3 regions of the Bacteroides mediterraneensis genome follow, and region 3 is predicted to be linked to each of the others. Evidence: riboswitches for the same ligand, from Rfam matches in the RefSeq annotation. Region 3 holds a riboswitch; each other region holds the start of a gene.

Region 1 (7,661 bases), 3.1 Mb from region 3:
CTCCGTCCGCTTCTTTCCCACCTGATAGCCGATGGTCAAGTCTTTTCCCTCTATTACGATTTCCGTTTGCCTCATCAGTTAAAATATTGAATCCGACGTTGGTTAATAATCACATAAATAATCACTGGCGCTCCCAGAATAGGTGTGACCGCATTCAAAGGAATCACTCCCGATGCTCCCGGAAGCACACAAATCAGGTTGCACAACAAGGCCAAAGCCCCACCGGAAAGCAAGGTGACCGGCATTAAAGAATTATGGTTGGAAGTTCCCAGCATCAGACGTGCCAGATGAGGAACGGCCAGCCCGATAAAAGAAACCGGACCACAGAAAGAAGTAGTTACCGCAGTCAGCACCCCTGTGGCCAGCAGCAGGTAATTGCGTACCCGCCGGATATTCACTCCCAGATTCTCGGCATAACGCGGACCCAAAAGCAAGGCATTCAACGGCTTGATCAACAGAACCGCCACCACCAGTCCGGCCAAAGTCAGCAGCGAAAAAGCAGGGAGCTGTTCCAAAGAAACACCGCCGAAATTTCCCATCCCCCACACCATATACGATTGTACCCCTTCTGCCGTAGCAAAGAAATTCAGCAGCGAAATCAGAGACGAGGCAATATAACCAATCATGATACCGGCAATGAGCAGCATTACATTACTTCTTATCAGAGAAGACAGAAAAAGAATCAGGGCCAGCACGGCCACAGCTCCTAAAAAGGCTCCCAAGATGACCGAGAAAAATCCGGAAAGCGTAAACACGCCCGTCGCAATGGTACCTCCTCCAGCCAGCATCACCAACGCCACTCCCAGACTGGCGCCTGAACTGATTCCCAGGATAGAGGAATCGGCCAACGGGTTGCTGAACACCGTCTGCAACATCAGCCCGGAGGCCGAGAGCGCCGCCCCACAGAGCAAGGCCGTCACACACTGCGGAAAACGTGATTCCCACACAATATAGGTCCAACTGGCTTTTGCCGCCTCTTCCCCTCCCAGAATACGCACCACTTCCCGTGCCGGTATATCCACCGAACCAAGAAACAGATTGGCCGCTACCAGAAGTACAATCAGGAAAACCAAGCCGACAAACACCATGTAATTCTTTCTGCCTGCAAATATCATTCTGCTAATTTACTAAAATATTTCGGTTCATACCCCTCCAGCAATTCCGGATGGAAGATTTTTACCATATCTTTCAACAAGACCTCGGGATGAAAGGGCGATTCTTCGTAGAACGGAATCCGATAAGTGTTGCATCCGTAAACCCGACGTTCATGAAATGCCTTGAAACGGGCATACAACGAATAGTCTTTCTGCAATTCCCGATAAGTTTTGTCGTGCGGCTGATTGTACTTTATCAGCCAGAAATCCGCATTTTCTCCTTTGTCGAACACCGTTTCAAAAGCCATGGGCACCGAACCACTGTTCGGCAATGCAGCAAAGACATACTCTGCTCCCGCATCCGCATACAAACGTCCCGTCGTACTCTGCCCGCCGGCGATATACCAGGCTGAACCGTATTTCAAGTCACTCAATACCGTAGGATGAGAGGTTGCCTTGGCAGCCAAAGCTTTCACCGTCAAGTACTCCTTTTCTATCTGTGCAAAAAGAGAATCACCTTTCTGCGACTGCCCCACCAGCAAGCCATAGAAGCGCAGCCATTCGGCACGGCCCAATGGAGAAGTCTCCATATAGTCCGCACATTCTATCACGGGTACGCCCAGTTTGCCTACCCGTCCATAACCGCCACTGTTCTCAAACGGAGAAAGCAGGATGGCATCCGGATGCAAATCAATGATTTTCTCGATGTCCGGATTCATACCGTTTCCACAGTCCACCACCGTCCCTTTCCGACAGCCTTCCTGTACTTCCGGCATTTTGAAATATTCCAGGTTGCAAACCCCCTTGATGCTTTCTACGCAGCCCAGCTCTTTCAGCACACTTCCATGTACCACCGAATACACCACCGCCCGTTCCAAAGGCACACGCACGACGGTGCCCTCCGGCAAGTTTTCCGGCACCGGCCGCGTCTTGTCCGTCAGCAGGTAGGTATGCAGTGTTTTCAGCGTATCCCATGGATTACGGATAGAAACCATTGTATAATCCGGAAACTTCACCACCGACAAGTTGGTGGCATACTTCATCCTCAGCGTATCCCCTCCTTCTCGAACAGAAGAAGCCTTGCCTCCTCCGCCACAGGCAGAGAGAAGCAAGACCATGATTACTATATGGGCAGATAGTAAAATTTGTTTCATAAAAATCAGTCAGCTAAGAAACGGATGTTTGTGGTAGAATTTCCTGTTTCAAACTTTTTCTTGAATTGTCCGTCTTTAGAGTAAACATATATATCATTCAGAGAGCTATAAGGCTGACTGATAATATATACATCTTCCGAAACCGGATCTACCGCAATCCCTCCCGGATATGGAATATCATTTATATCAATAAACTCTTTTTTCTCCTTCGTCTCTACATTATATACAAAGCAAGAATTTCTTTCAGGCAGATAATATTCTGCATATAACACGTAAATGTTATCTCCCTTCTTTGCGGCATACGTGGCATTACATACCTCTTCCACTTGATTGGTCTGCACGTCAATCCGTTGAAGAGTTTGGTAAATCCATTGATCTTCAGGTAAGCCCTCTGCACCTGCATAATTACCATTAGACACCACATATACGTATCCGTCTTTCCCATCAAAACAAACAGTATAAGGATTTAATTTCACTGTGATATCCGACTGCTTTGTCCATGATTTTACATCCACGACAGCCACCTTATCTCCCGAACCATATCCAGATATGTTCACATAAAGTTTGCCATCCACATAGGTCAAAGCTTCTGGGTATGCTCCCACTTCCAAACTTCCAGTAACCTCTTGTGAAAGAGTATCTAATTTAGAAACCGTCCCATCATAAGCTGAAAAGAACACACAACCTTCCGCCCCGACAGCATAACGTGGTTGAATCGGCTGATTTTCATCATTATTCAAAGGAATGCTTTTTATCAATTTCCCTTTTAAATCTAAAATTTCAATTTTAGAAGAAGTGCTCCCTATGGCATACATTTTCGAACCATACACACACAAATCCTGTAAATCTCCTATGCCCTTTCCATTCTGTGCTTGATACAAATCACCACTTACCGTCTGGGTCGCCATGTCAAACCACTGGATAGAACCATCATTAGCACCCCAGTTTCCTGTATTTACAATATAAGCTCCATACGTAGTAGTAGGTTCCGGGTCTGTGGTTGGAACAGGATCATTCTCATTATCACATGCGGTCAAACCACTGACCAAAGGAATTGCCATTAAGGCCAAATAAAGCCAATTTTTTTTCATTCGTTCTCGTTTTTAGTTTATAAATAATAGTTGATAGAAATCTTATAATTCCTGCCAGGCATAGGATAAAAGCGTATTACCTCATAATTTTTGTTGGAAAGGTTCAACGCATCCAGTTGGATACGTAACTGATGCCGTTTCCAGGAGAATTTATGGGACAAAGATATCCCATGATCAGAATAAGGTTTAATACGATAACTGGGCAGGTTCTGTGCTAACGTATACCGCTCTGATGCATAAGTCAGATTATAGGACAAATTTATCCAAGGCAATTCAAGGGTAAAATTCCCACCACCGGAGTGGCGGGGTGTATACACAATCTGATTCCTCCAGGTCTTGGAATCCGGGTCAGTCACATCTTCGGCCTGCATAAAGCTGTAGTTTGCGGTCAAATAGCACTTCAACCACTCTGTCACACGAGCTTCAGCCGACAGATTCACATCCAGACCTATCGTTTCCACTTTCCCTACATTCGTCATTTTCCAAACAAACATGGTGGGAACAGCCACAATCTTATCTTTTACTTTATTATAATAAGTATCGGCCGACACACTAAGAAAGTCAAGAAAGCCCAATCTCGATCCGCTCCAAGTCACTCCGATATTTCCCTGCTTGGTTGTTTCCGGGCGCAAACTACTATTTCCTATTACCAAGTAATATAAATCATTGAACGTCGGGGTACGGAAAATATCCTTATAAGATGCCCGAAATCGCAATCCGGTTTCCTCAAAAGGCTTCCATGACACACTAAACGCAGGAGAAAGACGCTTACGGTCTGCAGCCGCCGTTCCAATACGCACATTTTCCGTAATATAGGTATTCAATAAAGAAGCAGTAGCCGTAAAAGAAGCACGTTGATATTGGGCAGCCAGGACCGTCAACAACGTATAACGCTGCGGAAACTGGCACTTTTCCAGATTCGTATGCAAATAGTTATACACAAAATCTTGTGCCAACGACAAAGAGAATCCTTTTCCCAAGTCTCCCCACAAAGTGGCAGACAAATAGGTCTCCGTCTGTCTATAACGGTCATCGGTGATACCTGAGGCCTCATCATTGTAATCCCGGTTCCAGCTATAATTGAACTTACCCGAAGCCTGAAGTTTAAGACGGTCGGAAAAACGGTTCTCATATCGGAATTGCCCGAAATAGTTTTTGTCAAAAAGTCGTTCTGCCGCATAGGGATTGTCATAAACCACACCTCCCGGCAATCCACGCTCCGAATCAAAAAGATAAGCTTTTACCTGTAAATCTTGTTTGGAAGTCAGGTTTGTATACAAGGTAGCTTCCGCACGGTAAGTCCGTATGTCACTATTATTCCGCTTACTGTCAATCAGACTGTTCCCATTCCACATTTTAAAGGGATAATTGCCGTCTGCCCGCAAAAAATCGCCATATACAGACAGGGATGTTTTAGCAGACAGGCGCTGATTGTATAATATGGAAGGATTTACCAAACCGAAAGAGCCGGCCTTCAAATTGGCATTGATATGATACGATGTTTCCTGGAAATCAGGTCGGGCAGTCTGAATGCTCAACACACCCGCAGAAGCAAAAGCACGTGCAGTCTGATAAATATCGTCACTCTGTCCTATCGTCATGGTGAGTTGGGACACGTTATCCAAAGAAAAGCGAGAGATGTCTACCTGACCTGACTGACAGTCACTGACAGCTACCCCATCATAAATCACTCCCGTATGCTGACTTCCCAAGCTACGGACAGAAATCGTTTTCAATCCTCCGATACCTCCATAATCTTTTACCGTCACTCCCGAAAAATGGCGCACGGCATCGGCTACTTCATGCACCCCCAGACGCTCCATTTCCATTTTTCCCATCACCTGCAAGGGGGAAGTAGCTTTCACGGCCTGAGGAGTCTTACGCACGCTCACCGTCACATCCGGAATCTGATGCACTTTTCCCGTAATGCTGTCCGAATCGGCCTGCTGTGCAAAAACACTCCCCACTCCTGTAAGGACACACAGGCACACGAGTATAAAAAAGCGATACCCGACCCTGAAAGCCGGTTCATTCCATCTTTTCATTTAAATTTTTAATTGTAATTCTACATTACGCACGTTCTTGCCATCCTTTCCTCGAGAATGCAAGCATGACTTCGTTTTGCAGGTCTTCTGACTTACTCCCGTTTGTCTTGCCTTCCCATCTTTCATTGAAAGACAGTGGCCTCGTAGTCGGTAGACAAACGTCGAAACGCTGGAGTTCACAGCAGCGGGACTGTTCGGGACTTTCACCCGATTCCCTTTTCATCCGTGATTTCGCCGAACGGAAATCCAAACGGAACAAAACATTGCAAATATACGGTTTTCTTGAAAAACAAAAATAAATTTCTACAAAATTATAGTACAATCCTTTTCTTCCTTACACATTCTTTGAAACTCCCTCACATATTCTTCAAAACACTTCCATAAATTCTCTGTTCCACTGTTTGGTTTTTGTATTTCACACTGTGAAATATATATCCCACACTGTGGTTTTTATATCCCACAGTGTGGGACAGAGAAATTATCCGGTAATTTTCATTTTCACACAAGGATGCCTGAAAAAAATGATACGGACGAACCAAAATAAAAAATCCACAAAAATTTTCATGAAAAGCCCTTATCCACAAAACATTTTCTTACCTTCGGACATTAATATTTACACAAACCTTTACTTTTATTAATCACTTAAGGCATTATGATTTTTACGGCAGAAAATATTTTGATGATTGGGTCAATCCTGATTTTTTCCAGTATTCTTATCAGCAAGACCGGATACCGGTTTGGAATCCCTACCCTCTTACTCTTTCTTGTGGTGGGAATGCTTTTCGGAAGCGACGGACTGGGATTGCAGTTCAACAGTGCTTCGGATGCACAGTTTATTGGTATGATGGCATTGAGCATCATCCTTTTTTCCGGAGGTATGGACACGAAATACGGCGACATCAAGCCAGTACTCACTCCGGGAATTGTTCTGTCGACTGCCGGCGTCCTGCTCACCACCTTGCTGACCGGTGTGTTCATCTTTTATATTTCCGACTGGAACCAGACCAACATCGAGCTGACCTTGCTCACGTCTCTGCTGCTGGCTGCCACCATGTCGTCTACCGACTCGGCGTCTGTGTTCAACCTGCTCCGTTCGCAGCGGATGAACCTGAAGCAGCATCTCCGCCCGATGCTGGAACTGGAAAGTGGTAGTAATGACCCGATGGCCTACATGCTGACCATCGTACTGATACAAGTCATCTCCAGCGGAAGCCATCCCGACTTTCTGCTCATCACGAAAGATTTGCTGGTACAGTTCTTTTTCGGAGGGGTTATCGGCTATGCCATGGGACGCTTCAGCGTATGGCTCATCAACCGCATCAACCTATCGAACAGCTCTCTCTACTCCATCCTTCTGCTCAGTCTGGTCTTCATCACCTTCACCATTACCGACCAGCTGAAGGGAAACGCCTACCTGGCCGTGTACATCATGGGCGTGATTTTGGGAAACACCAAACTGGCTTTCCGGAAAGAAATCAACACCTTCATGAGCGGACTGACCTGGCTCTTTCAGATTATCATGTTCCTCACCTTGGGATTGCTGGTCAACCCGCATGAAATGCTCGATCTGGCCGCAGTAGCCTTGCTGATTGGTGCCTTCATGATTATCGTGGCACGTCCACTCAGCGTATTCCTCTGCCTGCTTCCTTTCCGGAACATCACCGCCAAAGGCAAGCTGTTTGTCTCATGGGTCGGGTTGAGAGGAGCTACCCCCATCATTTTCGCCACCTACCCCGTACTGGCCGAAATCGAGGGTTCCCAACAGCTGTTCAACATTGTCTTTTTCATCACCCTCGTGTCACTGGTCATTCAGGGGATGACCATCACAAAGGCTGCCAAGCTGCTGCACTTGGACTTGCCGGCTCCCAAGGAAGGCAATGAATTTGGAGTGGAACTGCCAGAAGAAATCGACACCCGCCTGAACGACCTTACCCTGACACCGGAAATGCTGGCCACCCAAAACAAGCTGGCCGATATGCAGATTCCGAAAGGCACACTGGTGATGCTGGTAAAACGAGGCAGTGAGTTTCTCATCCCCAACGGGCAAATGGAACTGAAGCCGGGAGACAAGCTGCTGCTCATTTCCGAAAACAAACACAAGCCGGCTGATTAATCCTCAGCCAGCCTGCGTTTCAAGTATTCATAAAAGTCATATTGTGCCCGCACGTCGTCATTCCCCGGTTTCCGCTTGAAGACATTCTGCAGATGATTGTCCACCCAGCAGGCCTTCCGGTTGGCCGACAACTGGAGGTTCAGCATGTCGGTCAGTTCCTGACG
Region 2 (7,661 bases), 3.6 Mb from region 3:
ACACGCGGGTACGGCATCCCATGGTCGCCAGCTCGTAGCGGTAGCGTTTCGGGTCGTCGGCCCGCCATTTCTCGTGTGTGTTGAAAGGAGTGTCCAGAAACATGAAGTTCGGGAACAAAGCCTTGGCCGTGGTGCGGCAAGCCTGCAGGAAGAGGTCGAAGTTCGGACATTCGAAAGCCACCTTTCCTTCAAGGGCCGCTTCAAAGTCCTGCATGGCCAGCTGGTAATCGGCATCGGAATAGGTCACTCCATCCTTAATCTTGAAAATCTGGATGGGGAACACGGGCACCTCTCCGTGGTTGCCCAAGCCTTCGATGGTGGCTTTCAGCAATTCCTGGATGACCATTCTTCCCTCGGCCGAGGTGTCGGTACCGTAATTGATGGAGCTGAAAACCACCTGGTTTCCTCCGCGGGAATGCATGGTGTTCAGGTTGTGGATGAAGCCTTCCATAGCCTGGTGTGTGTCTTTGCGGGTCTGTACCAGCGTTTTGCGCAGCACGTAGTCCAGTTCCCCCCGCGTCAGCGCAAGTCCTTTGTCGTCCAGGAAGCCGAGGAAAGCGTGAAGGGTCTCTTCTTCGGCTTCGATGCGCTGGAAATGTGTGCGTATGCCCTGAAGGATTTCTTTTTCCTCCGTTTCTATCCCTTTGAGGTCGAACAACAGGCCGAGATGTGTAGCCAGAATTTTCTGGAAACTTTTCAGTACTCCTTTGGCCATGAAGAAGTCGAAGGCCGGAATAGCCTGTCCCCCATGCTGCTCGTTCTGGTTGGTCTGGAAGATGATGGTGGCCAGTGTGGCATAGCTTTGGATGGACTGCGGCGTACGGATACTGCCGTTTTTGGTATGGAAACCCCGTTCGAACAGGTCGTCCAGGTCGTACTGGATACAGGTCGTCGTTTTAGTGGGATAATAATCCAAGTCGTGAATGTGGATGTCGCCCAACTGGTGTGCCTCGGCATACTGCTTGGGCAACAAATATTTGTAGGTGTAATCCTTGGTGATTTCAGAAGCGAACGTCATCATCTGTCCGGCTGGCGTATGACTCGACATGTTGGCGTTGCTCAGGTTCACATCGTTCTTGTCGATGGCCACGATGCCGTCCATGATGTGTTTGATATGCGTTTTACGCTCCCGTTCGGTGTTGCGCCACTGGCGGTAGATGATGTATTTCTTGGCCACCTCCGGCTGTACTTTCATCAGCTCGTTTTCCACGAGGTCCTGAATGTCTTCCACCCCGATGGTCTGTTGGGTGAAATGCGACACCACCTGCCGGGTGATACCTTCTATTTCCTCCTCCTGGAAGTCGATGCCGGTGGCCTTGAACGCTTTGCTGATGGCATTGGTGATTTTGGCGGCCGAAAAGTTCTCCTGCTTTCCGTCGCGCTTGATGATACGGATTTCTGTCAGATTCATTTTTCTGTAAATTAAAGAGTGAGACATAAATTTAGGCTTTTCCGGGCAGGTCTTCTGACTGATCTCTCGCCGTAGACGCCTTCCCATGAGCAGGCTCACAGTGGCTTGCAGAGCGTGTCACGGTTTCCACAAGAATCACAGCAGCAGGTACTGTTGCCGATTTGCACGGCATTCCCTTTTGAAACGGTTAAGTTACCTTCGGAAAAGTGAGGCAAAGATAGACGTTTGGGAGGAAAATAAAAAATGGAAATTTAGACAAGTTTCTAAATTTGGAGAACTTTTTCAGTGTAAATTCGGCTTACAGTATGCTGTGGAGCTATATTTTGGCGAACTGTAATTTATACTGGTATTTTAATGTTGGAAACTTCTGTATTATTCCTTAGTTTAAGAAGAGAGGAGGATAGGAGAAGGTAAAGTCTCTCACGATACTCGGCAGCAACATGCGTACGTGCGTCGTGAGAGACGGCAGATTATTTTTTTTCGGGCAGGTTGACCGGTGTCAGGCCCATCTGTTCCGCTTTTTTCAGCATAAAGTCGAAGGCTGCATCGTGTTCGTTGGGAATCACCCCGTCGAGGATGGCGTCCTTGATGGAACTTTTCAGGCTGCCGATTTCACGGCAAGGCTGGAGGTTGAACACGTGCATGATTTCCGCCCCGTCTACCGGCGGCTGGAAGTTCCGGATACGGTCTTTCTCTTCCAAATCCTTCAGTTTCTGGCGCACCAGCTTGAAATTGTCCAGGAAGCGCTGCTTGCGGGCTTCGTTCTTCGAGGTGATGTCGGCCTCGCAGAGCATCATCAGGTCGTCGATGTCGTCGCCGGCCTCAAACAGCAGACGGCGTACGGCCGAGTCGGTCACTTCCTCGTCGGCAATGACGATGGGGCGCATGTGCAGTCCCACAAGCTTCTGCACGTATTTCATCTTCTCGTTCATCGGGAGCTTCATCTTGCGGAAGATTTCCGGAATCATCTTTTCCCCGATGAAGTTATGGTTGTGGAAAGTCCATCCCGCCTTGGGTTCCCAGCGTTTCGTTCTCGGTTTGCCGATGTCGTGGAGCAGGGTTGCCCAGCGCAGCCACAGGTCGTTGGTCACTTTGGAGATGTTGTCCACCACCTCCAGGGTATGGTAGAAATTATCCTTGTGTCCGCGTCCGTTGCGTACTTCCACTCCTTGCAGAGCCACCAGCTCCGGGAAAATCAGTTCCAGCAGTCCACAGCGGTCCAGGTCGATAAACCCTTTCGACGGAACCGGCGACAAGAGTATCTTGTTCAGTTCGTCGGCAATACGTTCGCGGGAGATAATCTTGATACGGTCCTTGTTGCGTTCCAGTGCCGCAAAGGTCTCGTCGTCGATGTAGAAATTCAGCTGTGTGGCAAAGCGGATGCAGCGCATCATGCGCAGCGGGTCGTCGCTGAAGGTGATGTCCGGGTCGAGCGGCGTACGGATGGTCCGTTCCTTCAGGTCATCCAGTCCTCCGAACGGGTCCACCAGCTCTCCGTAGCGGTCCTTGTTCAGACAGACCGCCATGGCATTGATGGTAAAGTCCCTCCGGTTCTGGTCATCTTCCAGCGTACCGTCTTCCACCACGGGTTTGCGGCTGTCGTGGCTGTACGATTCTTTCCGTGCCCCCACGAACTCCACTTCCGTGTCCTTGAACTTGACTTGTGCCGTACCAAAATTTTTGAATACGGATATATGAGCACCTCGCCCCAGCTTCTTCCCGAAAGCCTGTGCGATTTCAATTCCGCTTCCCACTACGACCACGTCGATGTCCTTGGAAGGCCTGTGCAGGAAGATGTCTCTCACGTATCCTCCCACCACATAACATTCCAGTCCCAGTTCATCGGCTGTTTCCGAGATCAGTTTGAAAATTCTGTCGGTGAAGTGTTCTTTTAATTCCATTGTTGTATCTTTTTCAATTTGCGTGCAAAGGTACAAAAAATCCTGTGAAATTCAGCATAGCCTTTCCTTGTGCTGTGCGGAAGCAGAAAGAAAAACGTCAGGGGGTTTTTAGAAGAACCTTTCTGCAAATTGTAGGTTTCCCGTGTGCGAAACCTATGTTTCCGCGGGCAGAACCCTATATCCCGCAGCCGGAAAACCTACGTTTCCGCACCGGGAAACATAGAAAATGCGGTGAAAAAAGAAAAAATGTACGGAAAAGTTCCGGAAAATAGTTGTATTTTTGCCGCTATAGAATCATGTATAAACGTATGAAAAAGATAGGATTATTGATCTTTCCCATGGCGGTGGCACTGTGTGGATGCCAGAGTGACGAAAAGCGTGCCGGCGAATTGTTCCAGCGTGCGGAAACGGCGTATGCTGCCGGTGAGTATAGTTTGGCCAAGTTGCAGATTGACAGTATCCGCAACCTGTATCCCAAGGCTTTTGAGGTGCGGAAAGCCGGCATCAAGCTGATGCAGCAGATTGACCTGGCCGAGCAGACCAAGACCTTGGGCTATCTGGACAGTATGATGACGGTGAAGCAGGCGGCTCTCGACTCCATCAAAGGAAAGTTCGTGCTGGAAAAAGATACCGCCTATCAGGAAGTTGGCAATTATTTCTATCCCACGCAGGTGGTCGAGAAGAACATCGGTCGGTCGTTCCTGCGTGCACAGGTGAGCGAGCAGGGCGAGATGTCGCTCACTTCCATCTATTGTGCCGGGGGAAGCATCCATCACACGGCAGTGAAGGTGAGCGTGGACGATACGTTTGCCGAGACACCGCAGTCGGTCGACAGCTATGAGACCACCGACCTGGGCCGTCCGGTGGAAAAGGCCGACTACAAGCTGGGACAGGACGGAGGCGTCATTGCTTTTCTGGTGGCCAACCGCGACAAGAAGAACATCCGTCTGGAGTTTATCGGCGACCGTAACTACAAGACGGTGATGCGTCCGGACGATGTGAAGGCTGTGGCCGAGCTGAGCGAGCTGGCGCGTGTGCTTTCTGCAATGGAGGAAATCAAGAAAGAGCAGAAGGAAGCCAACTTGAAAATCAAGTTTGTGAAACGGAAGATGGAAGAAACTCCGGAAGAATAATGTTTTCGGAAAAATAAGGGATGCCGTTTCAATGTGCGTTGAAACGGCATTTTTGCTTTGTGAGGACTGCAAGCGGAGGGGAGGAATTGAAAAACAGTGCGTGTTTAAACATTCGGTCGGTGCTGTTTGTTATGTAAAGACAAAAAAATCACTTTATATGCCGATTCAGCATTGAATCTGCACCAAACCTTGTTATAATTATTCTTATGAAGCGATTGATTCCCATTGCGATGGCACTGTGCGGGTGCCTTTTGTCCGTATCCGGATGCAAGAGAGAGAAACTGGAGAAGCCCGTCCAAGAAACATCTGTGGTTCCGGCTGACTCAACGGAGACGACCGAGACTCCCACTGAGGAAAGTGGGGAAGAGGACGAAAACGTATCTGACGGTACAGAAGAGCCGGCGGCAGAAGAGACAGACATATTCCGCGCCCTGACCAACGGTGTCTTGAGAGGAGAAAAGGAAGTGCTTGTCAAGGACTTCCGTATTCCTGTTGCGAAGGCAGACAGTGTGTACAATGCTTTTCTGCGCAGCCATTCCCTGTTGTTCCATTTGAAAGTAGGTGGGAATATCGGCTATCGGGTGGATTTGGAGAATCCTGGATATCTGGCGGCTTTTCTTCCGCAGTATGCCGTTTCGCCGGCTGCCTTGCCGGAAATCTATCCGCGTATGGAAGAAGGTGTCGAAGGATTTTATGCGTTGTTGGATTGCCGGATGACTTCGGCAGAGATTGCCTATACCCTTTATCAGAAGGTCTGTAACGAGGTGGTGTATGGAGAACGTAACGAGGCTTTCCCTAACCTGGCATACGCTTCCTTTTCGGCGTTAGGCGTTTTTCTGACCCATAAGGCGGTCTGTCAGGGATACAGCCTGTCGTATTCATTGTTGATGAACGGACTGGGCATCCCGACCGACTACGTGACAGGAGCTATTCCCGGAAGCTCCGGACATGCGTGGAACCGGATTTATATCGGCGGACAGTGGTATCATGCCGATGCGACTTTTGATGATGCCAGCACTTATAATCTGGTCGGGATGGGAAGCATCAACAAATATTTTCTTTGTTCGGATGACTTGTTTTATGGTGCGTTTGACCATCCCAAACCGCATTTGAACCAGCCGCCACGTGTTTATGCCGCTTCCGGCCACGAGTTTAACACGGAGAAGTGTGTGGCCCGGAGATATAATGTGAAGGGAGAAGTCATCAAGACCGAAGCCATGTATGCCGACGGATATTGGTATTACCAATCAGCTGCCGGAGGCAATAAACAAATTGTAAAGAGTGATTTCTGCGGGAAAGACGTTCGGGTGCTCCGGCAGCTGCAAATGCCTTCGGTCATAGAGAATGTGGAGCGGATGCAATATACCCGCGACCGGATTTTCTTTATTGACCGTATCGATGGCCACTATTATGTCTGCTCGATGGACTATGACGGGAACGGTTTCCGGCAGGAGAAAAAGATTTCGTATATCGACGCGGTGAACCCGAAACTGAAATTGTCGCGGGACGACAGTGCGCCGGTTTCTATGTACAAAGGGGTTATCGCATTGAAAGCAGAAGTCATGCTGGCCCGGTTGAGGCTGCTTTATTGCCATGGCGAAGACGATTATTTCGGTTTGTCCCATTCCCAGTCCAAGGAACTGGAAGCATTGGTGAAGAAAGTGGAGCAGCTGCTCGAAAAATCGATGGATGAGGCGCAGGCCGATGGGCTGGCCAAGGAATTGCGGGAGAAAAGAAAGGCATACAGCGTGCCGTGCTCAGTAAGAAATTGACGTATATTTTATAGGTGCCGAAAGATTGAAGTTCAGGATGATGAAAGGAAAGAGACTACTTTACATGAAAATGGAAGTAGTCTCTTTTTATCCTTCGCACCGTCACTGATAATTAAGCATTTTCACGTTTCATGAGGTGCTTGATGCGTCGGATGCGGGGCAAACGTCCCACTACATTTTTATTTAAGAACTTCTCGAAAAGAATGAGGGCCAGAAACAAGACACCGACGATGCAGACCCAGCCATACATCTCTTTCAGGCTGACCAGTGTGGCCTGTTTCATGGCTTCTCCGTAGATGCTGTAGAATGTCTGTGCATTGAGGGCCGTGTTCACCTCGTCCAGTTCGATGGAGAGGGTCTGGAAGTTTTCCGGTAAGATGTGTTGCCATACCCGGCTATAGATGGCGCCTCCCAGTACGGAACCGAATCCGGTACGGATGAAACCCAGAATGGACAGCACCTGGAAGAAATGCTGGAAGGGGACGATACCGGTGACGTACACCGTGAGCGAGATGTACAGGATGATGTAACCGGCTCCGCGCAGCAGGGTGGGACCGTAGAGCCATTCGATGTTCATGTTCGGGTCGATGAGGAAGTACATGAAACACTGGTAGCCCACAATCAAGGCAAATCCTAAAAAGACAGGTACCTTGTATCCTCCGTGCAGGCGGACGTGCCACTGGTAGGCAAAGATGCATCCCAGCACCGTGCCTCCCAGGTTCCACCAGTTCAGCGAGACTTCGTTCAATACGTCGTATTGCAGGATGCCGTGTGTGAAGATGTTTTGCAGGACGGTCGGGGCCGCCAGAAAGAAGCAGAGCATCAGGAACAGGAAGAGCAAGGACGTGAGGTTGCGGTACTTGAAGGCTTCCAGGGCGATGTACGGATGCCGGCGGACAATCATCCGATGGATGCTGAGGGCCAGCGAGAGGATGGCAATCAGGGTACCGAGGAGGATTTGCAGGGAATCGAACCAGTCGTAGAACTTGCCATATTCGAACACGAAGATGACAGACAGCAGGAAGATGGACCACAAGGCTCCTCCCAGCCAGTCGATGCCGAACAGGGGCAGCGGCTTCATGAACCGGAAGTGGCGGGTGAGGGCAGCCGTGAGTCCCCACAGCACGAACAGCAGTCCCATGATGAACCAGTGCATGGAATGCCAGTTGCTCCAGTAGCCCAGGTAGACGGTGAGCAGGCCCGAAAGCTGGATGCTTCCCAGTACAATCATATACACCACGGGGAAGAACACGGCGAAGTTACGGGTCGGTGTCAGACTCAGCTGTACGTTCGACAGGGCTTCGAAGGTACCCCACATGCGCAACATGCCCGCAAAGAAGCAGACAATGACCAGCACCGGGAGGCTTTCGGTATGCATCGTAATCAGGTTGCACACAATCAGGGCCGGACACACGAACAGCAGGATGCTGCGGGTGGTGAACCG
Region 3 (7,661 bases):
ATTCACCCCAAGCCCGTAAGGAATGCTGATATCCTTCTCCGTGCCGTCCGTGATGAAATTCCGGGGAAGAATCTCCCGTTTTCGGGTGTCGTACAACGTGTACCGGATTTCATTTTTTCCCGACACATAGCTCCATTCCACACTAATCAGGTACAGTTCGTCGCCGTCCATGCACATCTCGCTGGCAGCCACTCCCAACCGGCCAACCACCCGCTGTGCCTCCGGGTCGATGACAAACACGTCCGACTTCGTGCCGTAATAGTCCCCACGGGAACTGACGTAAATCAGTCCGTCGGGCGCCAGCTCCATCCGATGCAGGTTGATGGCCACATCAATGGTATTCACCACCTCGAACGTACCCAAATCGACCACCGACACCGTACGGTCGTAATTAGGGAAACGGTAACCTCCCGAATTGGCCACATACAGCAGCCCGTCCTTGATAACCATCTCCTCCGGCTGGTAGCCCACCACCACCTCCCGGGTGATTTGCAAGGTATTCACATCAAACTCCACAATCTTTCCCGGACGGGCATTGGGGTCAATCTGCACCGGACCGGCATACGAACTCACGTAAGCCTTGTCGCCCGCAAAAACGATGTAGCGGCAGTTGGTGACATTCACACTACCGATATGCTGTGCCGTACGCACATCCATCACCTCCACATAATGCGAACAGTTGATGACCGCATACAGCCGGTTGCCATACACCTGCAGGTCGTTGCCCACATCACCCAGTTCCTTCACTACCTCCGGATTCCGCTCCGGATAAATATTGCGGGTGTAAAAACCGCTCCGGAAATCCAGAAAGTCGAGGGTACACTTGTTGCTTCCCATGTTGCCCTCGTTCAGGACAAACATTCCCTTTATCTCATGCGGACTGCCCGGACGACTGACGGCCTCACTTTCCGAACGAAGCACTGGAAGGTCTTCCCGGCAAGCCGACCACAGGAACAGACAAACCGTCACCCACAGATATCTTAAAAATCTACGTCTCATAAGTCTCAAAAGCTATATTGCACGATACACTTGAAATTGATTCCCGGCATGGGATAACACGTCACCACCTCATACTGCTGGTTGAACAGATTATTCACTTCCAGCGTCATCTTCAGCTCACCCGGCCCCCAGTCCAGCCGGCGGGCCACCGAGAAGTCACTCGTGTACCACGGCTGCTGGTAATTGACCGGGATATTGGCTTGCGAGGTATATCGCTCGCCGGTATAAATAAAGCTATAGTTGGTTTCCCATTTTTTCCAGTTGAAGTTGAGCACTGCCGAACCGCTGTGCCAGGGGATATACGGAATCTGTCCCCCGTAAAACTCTGCCGTAGGGTCGGTAAAATCCTGTGCCTTCTGGTAGGTGTAGTTCACCCGGGCCGTCAGTATCGTATGCTTGCCATACTGCCATACACTCTGCAACGCCGCATCCACGCCCCGGATTTCCACCCGTCCCAGATTGACCATCGTCCAGCGGAAGAAGTTGGAAGTCGGGGTAGCCACAATCTTGTTCTCCACCTCATTGTAGTACGCATCCACCTGCAGTTCCAGGTGACGCAGCCAGCTGCCGGTCCACGACTTGCCGTAAGTGAACCCCACATTAAACTGGTCCGTAAACTCCGGCTTCAAATCCACGTTGCCGATAAAGGTATAATACAAATCATTCAGCGTAGGCATCCGGAAAATCCGCTTATAAAAGGCCCGCAAGTGAAAATCTTCCTTCTGAAAAGGCCGATACGAAGCAATCACTGCCGGTGTCCACTCCCGCTTATGCGGAGCCGCCCTTCCGGAGCCTTCCACCCGCTCCTGCACGAACGTGCCCAACAGACTACCCTGCAGCTTGAATCCGCGATAATCCAAAGCCGTAGCCACTGACACCATTTCCGTATGCCGGCGAGGATAGGCAAAGTCCGTCAGGTCGGCATTCAGCAGATTGAACTGGTAATCTGCCGACAGACTGACCTCCCAGAAAGGAGTCAGCGTCCAGCGGTTAGCCAGAGAAGCATACACTTCCTGCTGGTAATAATGATTGTTGGTGTACATCAGCGACTCGTCCTTGTGCGGATCGGCCAGGTAATGCAGGTAATCATACGCATATTTCACGTGCGCCATCAGACTGTACCAGTCGGCCACATCCTTCTTGAACGCCCCCTGCGTAAAGAAATTCGTATCCCACTGCCGGTCCTCGTGCGAGAACTTGTTGCGCACAATCGCTCCCGGGTATCCCCGTTCCGAACGATACAAGTACGACTTCGCCCGCCAATAACCCCGCGGCAGTTTTCCATAAAAGCCCCCTTCCATCCGCAACGCATTCACATCACCGTTCTGCCGCACGGCAGTGGTATCATACCCGTCCTGCTTGCGGTAGGAGAACTTATATTTTCCCGTGGTGTACAAGTATTCCGCACTCCACGACGTGCTCACCTTCTCCGTCAGCTTCCGTTCCCACAGCAGGGAAGGATTGGCCAGCCCGAACGAACCCGTCTTGAAAGTCGCCTTGACATGCTGCAATTCTTTTCCGGAAAACACAGGCACCCGGGACTGCAAATAAATGGAACCTGCCGAACCGAAATCCTTGGCCGGCTGGAAAATGGCACTCTTCTGTCCGTTGTACAAGGTGACAGACTCCATATTGTCGAGCGAGAAACGTCCCAAATCGACCGTCCCGTTCTGGGCATTCCCCAGCTCCACGCCGTCGTAGAACACCCCCACATGGTTCGTGCCCATGCTCCGGATATTGACCGTCTTCAGACCGCCCACACCGCCATAATCCTTTATCTGCAAACCCGAGAAATACCTCAGGGCATCTGCCACGCTGTGCGACGACAGCCGACTGAGCTGTTCACCCGCCAGTTGCTGCACGGGTATCACTTCCTTGGGCAACGCACGTACCGTGACCACCACTTCGTCCAAATGCTGCAAACTGTCGAGCCTGCTCTGCGAACGAAGGGGCACAGCACTCCCTAGGCATAGGATACCCCCCAGCATGACAGACAGAAACTTCCGTCTACCCATACTTTTTCCGTACTAATTGAAAATCCAAATCGTTTTAACCACCTAATCCCACGAGTGTGGTTAACATGTATGATGGCAGGTCTTCTGACTTACTCCCCTCCTGGAGCCTTCCCGATTGTGTTCAGTCATCAGTGGCATGAGTCTTTTCCAGCAGGTTGAATGGAGCTTACAGCAGCGGGACTGTTCAGGACTTGCACCTGATTCCCTTTTCATCCGAGGGCCTGAACAGACACTCGGAACCATTCCGATGCAAAGGTAATACAATTTGACAAATTTTTCTTATAAAACGGACAAAATATTTTATCTTGTTAAAAAAATCCTCTTATGTTGCCCATTTATTTCATTATTCGTAATTTTGCGAACAGCAAACAAAGCAAAAGCCTATGACTGCTAAAAAATACACAGAGGAACAAGAACGGATAGCCCGGTTTGCCAAGGCCATGGGCCATCCTGCCCGCATGGCCATCCTGCAATTCCTGCTACAACAGGAAAGCTGTTTCTTCGGCGACATCCACGATGAACTGCCGATAGCCAAAGCTACGGTTTCGCAACATCTGAAGGAACTGAAAGAAGCCGGACTGATTCAGGGAGAAATTGAGCCGCCCAAGGTGAAGTATTGCATCCACAAGGAAAACTGGGCACTGGCCCAGAAGATGTTTGCCGACTTCTTTGGACAGCCTGTTTGCAAGAAAAAGGGCTGCTGCAAATAAGCAGGCTCTTTTTTGTCCTAATCGTTCGTTGTTTTACGAAAGACTAACATAAATAAAAAAGAAACATGAAAAGAATGCTATTTTTACTCGCCACCTGCCTTCTGCTCTCCTCTTGTGGAATGAATTCCCGGAATGAGACCACGGCACAAACGGAAACACAGACTGAAACCATCAAAGACGGAGTGGAAGTGCTCTATTTCCATGGGAAACAACGATGCGCCACGTGCATCGCCATCGAAAAGAACACCCGAGCTGTAACAGACAGCCTGCAGACCGTCTCTTCAGACCACACCGGACTGACTTTCCGCATCATCGATATCTCCAAAGCTGAAAACGAGGAGCTGGCCCGAAAATATGAAGTCACCTGGTCGTCCCTGTTCCTTGTACGCCACAAGAACGGACAAGAAACCGCCGAGAACCTGACCGAATTTGCCTTTAAAAATGCCCGGAAATCACCCGAGACTTTCCAGGCCGGACTGGCAAGGAAAATCCACGAAATGCAGCAATAAATCATGGAATGGCTACAAACCCTGCTCGACAACAGTTCCATCCCCGTCCTGACGGCTTTCCTGCTGGGACTGCTCACGGCCCTTTCGCCCTGCCCGCTGGCCACTAACATTGCCGCCATCGGATTTATCGGAAAAGACATCGAAAACCGCCGGCGCATCTTCCGCAACGGCCTGCTCTATACCCTCGGACGAATCGTAGCCTACACGCTACTGGGCATCATTCTCCTGCTGATTCTGCGAGAAGGTTCCAGCCTGTTCGGCATCCAGCAAGCCATCGGTATGTATGGAGGGCTGCTCATCGGTCCAGCACTCCTGCTCATCGGCCTGTTCATGCTGTGGGGAGACAAACTCAACCTGCCGCAGTTCGGTTTCCAGGGAAACGCCGAAGGACTGGCACGGAAAGGAGGATGGGGCGCACTGCTCATCGGCATCCTCTTTGCCTTGGCCTTCTGCCCCACCAGCGGTGTGTTCTACTTCGGCGTGCTGATTCCTCTGTCGGCAGCTACCACCGCCGGATATTTGCTTCCCGCCGTATTTGCAGTAGCCACTGCCCTACCGGTTCTTCTGGCAGCTTGGATACTGGCCTTCAGCGCACAGCAGCTGGGAAACGTCTACGGGAAAATACAAACCCTGCAAAAATGGCTCTACCGCATTGTCGGGGCCATTTTCATCCTCATCGGAATTTATTATTGTTATCTCATGTATGTTTAACTTAAGCATAAAAAGACCATTATGGAAATTAAAGTTTTAGGACCAGGCTGTGCCAAATGCAAAGCCACCTATCAGGTAATCGAAAAAGTCATCCGGGAAAATCACCTCGACGTAAAACTGACAAAAGTAGACGACATCATGGAAATGGTGAGCTATCACCTCATGACCACTCCGGCGGTAGTGATAGACGAGACCGTGAAAATCAAAGGCCGGGTACCGTCGGAAAAAGAAGTCAAGGAACTGTTGGGCATCGCCTAAGAGAAAACACGAAAATCTCCTGGCGAAGAAAGGATTCTTTCACCGCATTTTCTACGTTCCCCTATAGAGAAACGTACGTTTTCCAGTCGGGAAACATACGTTTCCCTTGGCGGAAACGTATGTTTTCGGGACAGGAAACGTAAAAACGTACTGTAAGTTCTGCCAAATACATTCCAGCGTTTCCAGAAACTATCCGAGACTTCCGCTTTCCTCGTTTTTATCCACATTCATTTGTTATTTGTACACACTATGATACAGAAATTTGCTGACTGGCTGGTTTACGGGCTGTTCGGACTGAGTGCCGATACCCCATTGGGTACCGCCGTAAACTTCTTCTTCTACGATACCCTGAAAATTCTGATACTGCTGTTCTTCATCAACGTCCTGATGGGCATCGTCAATGCGTATTTCCCTATTGAACGGCTGCGCAACTATCTGGTTACCCACAAAATGTATGGCCTGCAATATCTGCTGGCCGCCCTTTTCGGAGCCATCACCCCCTTCTGCTCGTGTTCCTCCATCCCGCTGTTCATCGGTTTTGTGAAAGGAGGCATCCCGCTGGGAGTCACTTTCGCCTTTCTGATTACCTCCCCGCTGGTGAATGAAGTGGCCGTAGCCATGTTCCTCGGCTCCTTCGGCTTGAAAGTCACCCTTATCTACGTGCTGAGCGGCATCCTGCTGGGCGTTATCGGCGGCTTCGCACTGGGACGGATGAAACTGTCGCCTTACCTCAGCGACTGGGTACGTCAGATTCAGGCTACTTCTTCTGCCCAAGCCGATGAATGGGAAAAAGACCAGACCACCTTCTTCAAACGCCTTCCCAGCATCACCCGTGAAGCCTGGAAAATAGTCAGTGGCGTGCTGGTATATATTCTGATTGGAATCGGTATCGGGGCTTTCATGCACGGTTTTATACCCGAGGGCTTTTTCGAGCAATACATGTCGAAAGACAACTGGCTGGCTGTTCCCCTTTCCGTCATTCTGGCCGTTCCGATGTATGCCAATGCGGCAGGCATCGTACCTGTCATTGAGGTCTTCGTAGCCAAAGGCATCCCCATGGGCACCGCCATTGCCTTCATGATGGCCGTAGTAGGGCTCTCCTTGCCCGAAGCCACCCTGCTCAAAAAGGTCATGACCTGGAAACTGATTGGCATCTTTTTCGGCACAGTCGCCTTCTTCATCATCCTCTCCGGATATTTGTTCAATCTGATTTTATAACCCTTTATTCTATGTATATCGTATGAGAATCCTGATTCTTTGCACTGGAAACAGTTGCCGTAGCCAAATGGCTCACGGCTTCCTGCAATCGCTCGACCCCAAACTGGAAGTCTATTCCGGCGGTACGGAACCTGCCACACAAGTCAATCCCCTGGCCATAAAGGTCATGAAAGAAGTGGGTATCGACCTTTGCAGTCACATACCCACCCACGTCAATACCTACCTCGGCCAGGAATGGGACTATGTCATCACCGTATGTGGAGGTGCCCGCGACACCTGTCCCACATTCGCCGGGAAAGTGAGAAAACGGCTGCACATCGGTTTCGATGACCCGTCGCATGCCACCGGTACACCAGCCTTCATCGAATCTGAGTTCCGCCGTGTCCGCGATGAAATTAAAGAGGCCTTCACCCGGTTTTATCTCACGGAAATCAAAAACTCCGCCATACACGCCTAAAATAGGAACAACGAAACTATTAAAACCACACTGCCCCCTTAAACTCAATGAATGAGAAGGGGGCAATAACCTGCATTATCTCTAATACTCCCCCTCTGTCCATAAATTTATTCCACAAGTGTCAACATAAGTACCTACAAAGGTTTAATTTATATAGACTATTTTTGAAATAGAAGTGAACGATTCTGAAAATAAACTGACAACATATTTGGGAAGAACTTATTGTTTAATCTAATCTTAATTCATTCCGTTATGAAAATAATCTATACGATTATCCTTACATTACTATTTGCAGGAACAAAAATATCCGCACAAACGAACGATTTATTTGAAATCTGGAAAACAAGTGCTACTAAAATCAGTTACAGCAAAAACGGCCAAGTACAAGAAATGAAGTCTGGAGGATTTGCCAAGAAACTAAAAAAGGCAAATCAATCTACAATAGAAAATTATTATACCCAATATTGGAACTCTGGATTAGATGCCGTACGCAACCAGAATCTGGAACAGGCCATTACTGAGCTAAAGTTCTGCCAAGAGCTCCAATCATCTAATCCAGACCGCAGATTCTCGACGGCACGCATGTTAGCCTCTATTTATGGAGAACTTCTCCAACTATCTGATATGTATGAACAAATACAAATCATGAAAGCCACAGGAACATCCACAGAACAACTTAGTCAAATAGAAGAACTTATCGCAGCATACAAAGAGAGAAAAGAACACGCCCGCCTCAGCAACGAGCTGGAAGGGGTATGGGTATCAAGCATACATGACGAGAAAA

Evidence for each region. A riboswitch is a leader RNA that binds a small molecule or an ion and turns the genes downstream of it on or off. The one in region 3 is predicted to bind cobalamin.
Region 1: it holds a riboswitch for cobalamin, as region 3 does, so the genes downstream of both, OIM59_RS01830 (TonB-dependent siderophore receptor) here and OIM59_RS15420 (TonB-dependent receptor) in region 3, are expected to answer to the same signal.
Region 2: it holds a riboswitch for cobalamin, as region 3 does, so the genes downstream of both, OIM59_RS00140 (anaerobic ribonucleoside triphosphate reductase) here and OIM59_RS15420 (TonB-dependent receptor) in region 3, are expected to answer to the same signal.

What each region holds. Positions count from the first base shown of each region.
Region 1 is NZ_DAJPEN010000001.1:469,228-476,888, reverse strand. Features, by position in the region: gene OIM59_RS01850 (ABC transporter ATP-binding protein) at 1-75, opposite strand, end outside; gene OIM59_RS01845 (iron ABC transporter permease) at 75-1,115, opposite strand; gene OIM59_RS01840 (ABC transporter substrate-binding protein) at 1,112-2,248, opposite strand; gene OIM59_RS01835 (DUF5074 domain-containing protein) at 2,254-3,339, opposite strand; gene OIM59_RS01830 (TonB-dependent siderophore receptor) at 3,357-5,384, opposite strand; cobalamin riboswitch at 5,444-5,660, opposite strand; gene OIM59_RS01825 (potassium/proton antiporter) at 6,037-7,497, shown strand; gene OIM59_RS01820 (RNA degradosome polyphosphate kinase) at 7,494-7,661, opposite strand, start outside.
Region 2 is NZ_DAJPEN010000001.1:29,972-37,632, forward strand. Features, by position in the region: gene OIM59_RS00140 (anaerobic ribonucleoside triphosphate reductase) at 1-1,411, opposite strand, end outside; cobalamin riboswitch at 1,438-1,626, opposite strand; gene OIM59_RS00145 (CCA tRNA nucleotidyltransferase) at 1,882-3,312, opposite strand; gene OIM59_RS00150 (hypothetical protein) at 3,621-4,445, shown strand; gene OIM59_RS00155 (transglutaminase domain-containing protein) at 4,652-6,217, shown strand; gene OIM59_RS00160 (hypothetical protein) at 6,330-7,661, opposite strand, start outside.
Region 3 is NZ_DAJPEN010000001.1:3,614,896-3,622,556, forward strand. Features, by position in the region: gene OIM59_RS15415 (YncE family protein) at 1-999, opposite strand, end outside; gene OIM59_RS15420 (TonB-dependent receptor) at 1,005-2,987, opposite strand; cobalamin riboswitch at 3,071-3,273, opposite strand; gene OIM59_RS15425 (helix-turn-helix transcriptional regulator) at 3,398-3,724, shown strand; gene OIM59_RS15430 (nitrophenyl compound nitroreductase subunit ArsF family protein) at 3,790-4,233, shown strand; gene OIM59_RS15435 (aromatic aminobenezylarsenical efflux permease ArsG family transporter) at 4,237-4,944, shown strand; gene OIM59_RS15440 (thioredoxin family protein) at 4,966-5,202, shown strand; gene OIM59_RS15445 (permease) at 5,452-6,420, shown strand; gene OIM59_RS15450 (arsenate reductase ArsC) at 6,443-6,877, shown strand; gene OIM59_RS15455 (hypothetical protein) at 7,130-7,661, shown strand, end outside.